DNA from 2 places in the Mesorhizobium sp. ISC11 genome. Region 1 is predicted to be linked to the other one. Evidence: predicted binding sites of a transcription regulator. Region 1 holds the regulator's gene; the other holds the start of a gene.

Region 1 (4,101 bases):
CCGAAGGCGTGGCCTCGACCCGGGATGGCGTCCTGCTGCGCCTCGCGGGTGTCGACGCGCCGACCATCGAAGAGCTGATCGACGAAAACGTCGCGGTGGTGCTGGTCAACCACGTCAATTACAAATCGGGTGAACTGCGCGACATGGCGGCGCTGACGCGCAGGGCTCATACGGCCGGAGCGTTGATCGTCTGGGATCTCTGCCACACCGCCGGCGCCCTGCCCGTCGAGCTCGATCAGGCAAATGCCGATTTCGCTGTCGGCTGCACGTACAAGTACCTCAACGGCGGTCCGGGCGCGCCGGCCTTCATCTATGCCGCGCAGCGCCACCACGGCGATATCAGCCAGCCGCTCAGCGGCTGGTGGGGCCATGCGCGGCCCTTTGCCTTCGAACGGGGTTATGTTGCCGGCACCGGCATCCGCCGTTTTCTGTGCGGTACGCAACCGGTCCTGTCGATGCGGGCGCTCAAAGGCGCGCTTGCCATCTGGAGCGACGTCGACATGGCGGCATTGCGAAAGAAGAGCGTCGCGCAGACAGAACTGTTCATCCAGCTCGTCGAAGCCAAGTGCGGCGCCTACGGTCTCACGCTGGAGACTACCCGCGACGCGACCAGGCGCGGCAGCCAGGTGTCGTTCCTTCACGACCATGGCTATCAAATCATGCGGGCGCTGATCGAGCGCGGGGTGATCGGTGACTTCCGCGCACCGTCGACCATCCGTTTCGGCTTCACGCCGCTCTATGTCAGCTACAAGGATGTGTGGCTGGCGGTTGAGGTTCTGGAAGACATTCTGCGCACGGGTGCATGGAAGGACCAGCGTTTCGCCGTCAAGGAAGCCGTTACCTGACGCACCGATCCCGGCGATCCGCCGTCGCTGCCCTCACTGCCTGGCAAATGACGGAGAGCTGAATTTCCAGCCAAAATGCCCAACTGACGTTGGCGTTTTGGCTCCGTTTCGTTCACGGCCAACGAACGTCCCGAAGGTTGCAATCGCCCCTTGTCGAGGTCGATCGACAGATAATGCCAAGCTTTGGTAGGGGATAAGCCACAGGTCATTAACCATAACAATTTCAATGTGAGCAGGCGCATTGCCGAAGGTGGCGCCCGTCGATCGTAACCCGCTGGCAAGCGCCAAATAATTTCAGCAGCCTTAACAAATTCATTAAACTTTAAACGGTTGCAGAACACAACTGGAACAGATAGTGTTTGTTCTGGGTTTGTTTTTCGATTCTGGTTTCAGGGAACCTGGGGGCCGCCATGCTGACACGCAAGCAACATGAACTGCTGATGTTCATCCATGAACGCCTGAAGGAGAGCGGCATTCCGCCATCCTTCGACGAGATGAAGGAGGCGCTCGACCTTGCCTCCAAATCCGGGATTCATCGGCTGATCACGGCCCTTGAGGAGCGCGGCTTTATCCGCCGGCTGCCCAATCGGGCCCGCGCGCTGGAAGTGCTGCGGCTGCCGGACTCCATCGCGCCAGGCCTCAATGCGGCAAAGAAGTTTTCGCCAAGCGTCATCCAGGGCAGTCTTGGTCAGGGTGGTGCTCTTGGCCGGCAGATCAAGCCGGCGCCTTCGCGGATGCCTTCGCCCGGCAATGACGACGATGCGGTCTCTGCCGTTTCGATCCCGGTCATGGGTCGCATCGCCGCCGGCGTGCCGATCGATGCCATCCAACATCAGACGCATTCGATTTCGGTGCCGCCGGACATGATCATGGGCGGCGCGCACTATGCACTGGAGGTCAAGGGCGATTCGATGATCGAGGCCGGCATCTTCGACGGCGACACCGTTATCATCCGTAACGCCGACACGGCCAGCCCCGGCGAGATCATCGTGGCGCTGGTCGATGAAGAGGAAGCGACGCTGAAGCGGTTCCGCCGCAAGGGCGCCTCGATTGCCCTCGAAGCCGCCAATCCAGCCTATGAGACACGGATTTTCGGGCCGGACAGGGTCAAGGTGCAAGGCAAGCTCGTCGGCCTGATCCGTCGCTACTGAGACGGCTGTGGGTTGACCACTGGCTTCTCGGGTTTCTTGAAGGGTGCCAGCCCCCTCGCCTCGCGAGAGTATTTGCGTTGCGTGTGCCAGGGCCGATATGGGCTGTCCACCGCGAAGCTGATCGTCGCCGGCGTGGTCGCCGATTGGCGATCGAAGAAGACCGCGGCACTGCCTTTGCGAGCCAGTTGCCGCTTGGTGATGACGAGAACCAGTTGGTTATGACAGGCGTCATAGGCGGTGGCGTCGTTGACGACGATCAGCTCGGCGAAGCCGCAGGCTTTCCAGGTGTCCTTGCGGTCCTCGACATAGGCAATGATCGCACCGGACATGTGCCTGGCCACGCAAACGCCTGAGGAGCAATAGAACGGCGATCCCGGCGGTAGCTCAACGGCATCCGCGACGTCGAATTGCCCATCCCTGTTGTCGAACACTTCCGGAACGACGATGGTTTCCGATGTCAGCGCGCGTTTCCAGTTGTCGACGGTGAATTCGTTCGGCCGTTGCCGGCTAACGGCAAGCTCACCGCCACCGATCGGCAACGCCACCAGCCGGGCGTCTTCCGAGATCAGCACATCGGGCGTGCGCGTATCCGAGACGGTCAGCAAGCCTGCCAACGCGAATGGCAGAGCCGCGAGCCGCAGCCATGTCGTCGCCATCGTCGCGATGACCAGGGCAATGGCCACCAGCAGGACCGACTGTTGCGAAATCAGCCCGACCCCATCGACAGGCGAACGCTCGGAGATCCAGCCCGATATGGCGATCATCATCGTCAGGCCCTTGCCCATCAGGTAGAGAGCTGGCCAATCCAATCCGAAAGGCATCAGCAGCGCGCTGGCGACGGCCAGGAACATGACGACGGTGACGATCGGCATAACCGCGAGATTGGCGAACAGGCTGAGCGGCGACACACGCTGAAAATGCCAGATGGCAAACAGCGTCGTGGCGCTGCCGGCGATGATCGAGGTCATGGCCAGACCAATTGCCGCCAGCAGGAATTTTCGTGTCAGGAACCCGGGCAAGGATCGCTTCGGCGGCGGCGGTCTTGCTTTTCCCGCGCGGTGATCCGCCCAGCCGGCATAAGCGCCGACCAGAGCCGCGGTCGCGGCGAACGACATCTGAAAACTCGGGCCGACCACCTCATGCGGCGACACCACGATGACGGCGATCGCCGAGATCGCCAGATTGCGCATGGTGAGTGCTGCTCGATCGAACAGAACTGCAATCAGCATCACTGCCAGCATGATGAAGCTGCGCTCGGCGGCGACGACGATACCTGAGATGACGAGGTAGGCTGCGATCGAGAACAGTGCGGCGGCAGCGGCATACTTCTTGACCGGGCGACGCGCGGAAAGATCGGGAAACAAGGCGAAGGCGCCGCGCAGCAACCCCATGATGGTGCCGGCGACCAGAGCCATATGCAGCCCCGAAATGGAGATGATGTGGTAGATGCCGGTACGTCGCATCGCCTCATTGATGTCGTCGGGAATGCCGGCGCGCACGCCGACGATCAGCGCCGCGGCGATCTCGCCTTCGGCGCCGCCGACGCTCGCCCTGATATGGTCGGCGATGCCTTCACGGGCATTTTCCACGCTGGAGGAAATTCGGGCCGACAGCGGCATGTCGCCATCATCGCTGACGACAAGCTTTGGATTGCCGAGAAAGAATCCGCTGCCACCAATGCCGGCAAAATAGCTGTCGAAGGAGAAATCATAGCTGTCCGGTCGCACCGGCCCGGTCGGCGGCAAAAGCTTGGCATATCCAGTGATGAGAGAGCCTGCGGTCACGTCAGCCGGGATCTTGCGTGCCGAAAGCCGCACCCGTTCCGGCGCATAGCGCAGTTTCGGTCTTGCGGTCGATGTTACGTCGATGGTCAGCCGGATACGGCCAGTTTCCATCCGGTCGAGCGAGACGACGCGGCCGGTCACCTGCGTCGAGATTTCCGAGCCCAACATTTGTGTGCCCGCACGCCACGTCTCGACCTTGGCAGCAAGCAGTCCTAGGGCGCACAAAAGTGCCGCCATGAAACACAGATGGGTCTTTGGCCATGAGCGCGAGACCAGCGCACAGATCCCCGTCAGGATGACAACCGCGACAGGTCTCGCAAA
Region 2 (4,101 bases), 1.3 Mb from region 1:
GAATGAAGTGGTCGTCTACACCGCCTCCAACAAGGTGCTGGTACGCGCCCTGGGCCGCCGCGCGATCTTCGATCTCGCTGCAAACCGAAGCTACTGGGACGGCGAGAACACCGGCCTTACCGCCGGCGATCCGCTGCCGTCGGATGTGACGGCCGGTGTCACCAAACCCCCAGCCGCGCCGATCCCGCCGATCGCCAGCGATGCTGTCGAATGGAAGGTCGAGGGCGAAGGTCCGCGGTTCGGGGGCCGGTCCAGGCACCTGACTTATGCCGCGCTGGGACGCTCCGACTATCATGTCGGCATGCTGATCGAAGCGCCGGCGCCCGGCATGCGCTTGGCGCCCCGGCACTATCACATGCTGGAAGAGGAGCATGCGCTGATCCTGGAAGGGGAGGTGATGCTGCTGCTTGGCGAGGAGCGCCACGAAATGAAAACCGGCGATTATGTCTGCTTTCCAGCCGGCCTGGCGGTCGGGCATTCCTTCCTCAACAGCGGCACGGGGCCGTGCCGTTACCTGATGATCGGCGAGAAAAATCCCAACGAGGTCTGCGTCTATCCAGATTCCAACAAGATGGCGGTCGACGCCTTGCGCCGGCGCGACGGCATTTTCGACATGGGAGCGGTGAGGCGGTACTGGGACGGCGAAGAGATGGAGTAGCCCCCGGCTTCACAGCTCCTTCTCCGCCAACTCCCTGAATTCGTCGGGAACCGAGCGCGCCGCCTCCAGTGCCACGGTGCCGTAGCCGACCGCCTGTTTGCCGAAGCGCTCGCGGATCTTGTCGATGGCGCGATCGGCGTCGAAGCGTGCTAGGCCCTTCTTCGTGCCGGGCCGGCGCCTCTCGTCGGCGAGGCCAAGCGGCAGGTCGAGCTGCAACTCGAAGCTTTCCTCAAGATGCGAGACCGAGATCGCCAGCAGCGAGATCGTTTTCTCCTGTGGATTGTCGGCAAGCACGCCGCGCACCAGATCGCCGGCGATCTCGGCCAGCATCGCGGTTGCCGAGATCGGCTGGTCAAGCGTGATCGAGCGGGTGACGGCTCTGAGATCGGCAAAGCGCACGCGTACCGTCACCGTGCGGCCGGGCCTTGCCTTGGCGCGCAGCCGACTGGCGACGCGGTCGGCCAGATGCAGCAGTGTCGGCACGATGACCCGTGCCATAGCCGGCTTCTGGCCAAGTGCCGATTGGGCGCCGGCCGAATGCGCGCGGCGCTTCGTCTCCAGCTTTCGCGGGTCGCGGTTCCAGGACAGGGCGGCGAGCTTTTCGCCGGCGGCGGGACCGAGCAGGCGCGTCAGCGCGCCGCCATGCGCCCTGGCCAGTTGACCGATGGTCTCGACGCCGATCTCGGCCAGCCGCGCCCTGGTCGCCGGGCCGACGCCCCACATCAGTCCGACCGGCAGATCATGCAGGAAGGCGAGTTCGGTGCCGGGTTCGACGACCACCAGCCCGTCGGGTTTGGCGACCTGCGAGGCGATCTTGGCCAGATGCTTGGTGCGCGCCACGCCGATCGAGATCGGCAGGCCGAGTTCGGCCCGCACGCGGCGGCGGATGGTTGTCGCGATCTCCTGCGGCGAGCCGAACAGATGCGTGCAGCCGGCGACGTCGGCAAACGCCTCGTCGATGGAAATGCGCTCGACCACAGGCGTAAAATCGTCGAGCACCTTGATCGCCGCATCGCCCAGCCGCTGGTAATGGCTGAAATTGCCGCCGACGAAGATCAAATGCGGGCAGAGTTCGCGCGCCTTGCGCCCCGGCATGCCGCCACGCACGCCGAAGGCGCGCGCCTCATAGGAAGCGGCGAGCACGACGCCGCCGCCCACCGCGATCGGCTTGCCGCGCAGCGACGGATCGAGCAACTGCTCGACAGAGGCGTAGAAAGCGTCGAGATCGGCATGCAGGATGGTGGCTGTCGTTTCCATCGACCGCGCATCCGCAGTTGCTGATAGATTGGAACAAATAAAGAACAAAGATGGATCGTTGTCAAGCGAAGGGCGATTGGGTGCGGCAACAGCCATGCCGGTTCGGCTTGAACGCAACCGCCTAGACACTATGCTCCGTTCGCAGCGCCGCTTTCATCTTTTCCAGCGCTGCTTCGCCGCCTGCCGCCAACTGGTTGGCAATCCTGGCCAATCTCTCGTCGGCCTTGCGGTGCCTGCTGCCCCAGGCGCCGAGCGTCGCCAGCACCGGCAATAGGTCGATGCCTGCTTCGGTCAGCCGGTAGACCGTTCTCAAGCCATGCGTCGGGTCGTCGCTTCTGGTGAGGATGCCTTCGTCCTGAAGCGTTTGCAGTCGCTCGGCCAGCGTGCGCGAGGAGATGCCTTCGTCGGATTGCAGGAATTCGCGAAAGTGCTTTTTCCCGGCGAAGACCATGTCGCGGATGATGAGCAGCGTCCAGCGGTCGCCGATGAGTTCGAGCGACAGGTTGATCGGGCAGTCGGATTTTTCGCGCGTCGCCATCTATGGTTCCATTTCTAAATCACTTTACTATTGACATCTTTTTGGCCTTGCGTCAACAGTTCCAAATGTAAACTGTTTTGCGATAGCCGTGAGGAGAATGACGGTGAAAAAGCTGTTCCTGCAGATGCAGATGTCGGTCGACGGCTTTGTCGGCGCCACCGAGGACCATTCCTGGCAGCTCTGGGAGTGGGGTGACGAGAGCGCCTGGGACGATGAGCTGAAGCAGGACTTCAACGCTGTCTTCACAGGCGTCGATACCATCCTGCTCAGCCGCAAGATGGCGCAGGAGGGCTATCTCACCCATTGGGGCAATGCCGCCAAGAAGTTTCCGCACGATCCGTTCTACGCCTTTGCGCAACGCATCGTCGACGCCCGCAAGGTGGTGCTCAGTGATAAGCTCAAGCAATCGGCCGGGGAGCCGGTCTGGGAGCGCACGAGCGTGGCCAGCGGCGACCTGCCGCGCGAAGTCAATGCGCTGAAAGCGGGCGAGGGCGGCGACATGGCCGTGTTCGGCGGCGCCGGTTTCGCGTCGGCGCTGATCGCGGCCGGGCTGGTCGACGAGTTTCAGCTTTTTATCAACCCGGCGGTGCTGGGTGCGGGCCGCCGGATTTTTGATCAGGGCGGTCTTAGAAACCTGCGGCTGCTCGGCTCGAAGGCCTATGACTGTGGCATGGTGGTCAGTCGCTATGCACCGGCGGGGTGAGGGGACCTCCATCTTCTCCCTGCTCACTTCGCATCGTGAAAAATAATCCCGACCGTGTGGCGCATGCCTGAGCGCAGCCGGCTGACGCCATGACGCAGGTTGACGCGGTAATTGCCTTTGGTGCCCTGCACCGGCCGGTTGTGGACGGCAAAGACAACGGCGTCGCCCTGGCGCAGCGGCACCACCTCGACCCGGCTCTGCATGCGCGGCCGCTGCTCGGTCAGCGCGAACTCACCGCCGGTGAAATCCTGGCCCGGTTCGGAGAGCAGGATCGCCACCTGCAGCGGGAAAGCGAGGTCGCCATAGAGATCCTGGTGCAGGCAGTTGAAGTCGCCAGGCACATATTGCAGCAGCAGCGGCGTCGGCCGCGTCTGGCCGGCGGCATGACACTGATCGAGAAACGCGGCATGCGTCGCGGGATAACGCATGGCCTGCCCCATCCGCTCGTTCCACCGATTGGCGACCTCGGCCAGCCTGGGATAGAGCGCGCTGCGCAGGCCGCCCAGAAGGTCGGGCAAGGGATAGCGGAAATAGCGGTACTCACCCTTGCCGAAGCCGTGCCTGGCCATATGGATGTGGCTGCGGAAATGCTCTTCTTTGGGATAGAGGCCGGCGATCTCCCGGCATTCTTCGGGCGACAGCAGCTTTTCAATCACCGCGCAGCCGAAACCGTCGAGTTCGGCTGCAAGGGCGGGCCAGTCGTAACCGGCGACACGCGTCTGAGCAGCTTCAACCGCCGATGCGGCAACCCTAGCATGGGCATTCATATCGTAGCCTCCTTGTCGATCAGAGCGCGCTTGCGCTCGAGGCCCCAGCGGTAGCCCGACAGCGTGCCGTCGGCGCGGACAACACGGTGGCAGGGAATGCCCAGCGCAATCGCGTTGGCCGCACAGGCCGTCGCCACGGCACGGGCGCCGTCCGGCTGGCCGAGGCGCTGGGCCAGCG

Evidence for each region. The regulator LexA, encoded in region 1, represses DNA repair genes until DNA is damaged. The targets are predictions, from matches to a motif close to TGTTCNNNNTGTGTTCNG.
Region 2: dinB (DNA polymerase IV) is a predicted target of LexA. The motif match lies at 1,945-1,962, and genes of this name have one in related genera.

What each region holds. Positions count from the first base shown of each region.
Region 1 covers NZ_JAVSPW010000001.1:1,801,989-1,806,089, forward strand. The annotation lists gene kynU (kynureninase) at 1-845, shown strand, start outside; gene lexA (transcriptional repressor LexA) at 1,256-1,996, shown strand; gene RPF88_RS09000 (ComEC/Rec2 family competence protein) at 1,990-4,101, opposite strand, start outside.
Region 2 covers NZ_JAVSPW010000001.1:525,386-529,486, forward strand. The annotation lists gene RPF88_RS02680 (cupin domain-containing protein) at 1-658, shown strand, start outside; gene dinB (DNA polymerase IV) at 668-1,915, opposite strand; gene RPF88_RS02690 (winged helix-turn-helix transcriptional regulator) at 2,037-2,453, opposite strand; gene RPF88_RS02695 (dihydrofolate reductase family protein) at 2,557-3,156, shown strand; gene RPF88_RS02700 (2OG-Fe(II) oxygenase) at 3,180-3,923, opposite strand; gene RPF88_RS02705 (methylated-DNA--[protein]-cysteine S-methyltransferase) at 3,920-4,101, opposite strand, start outside.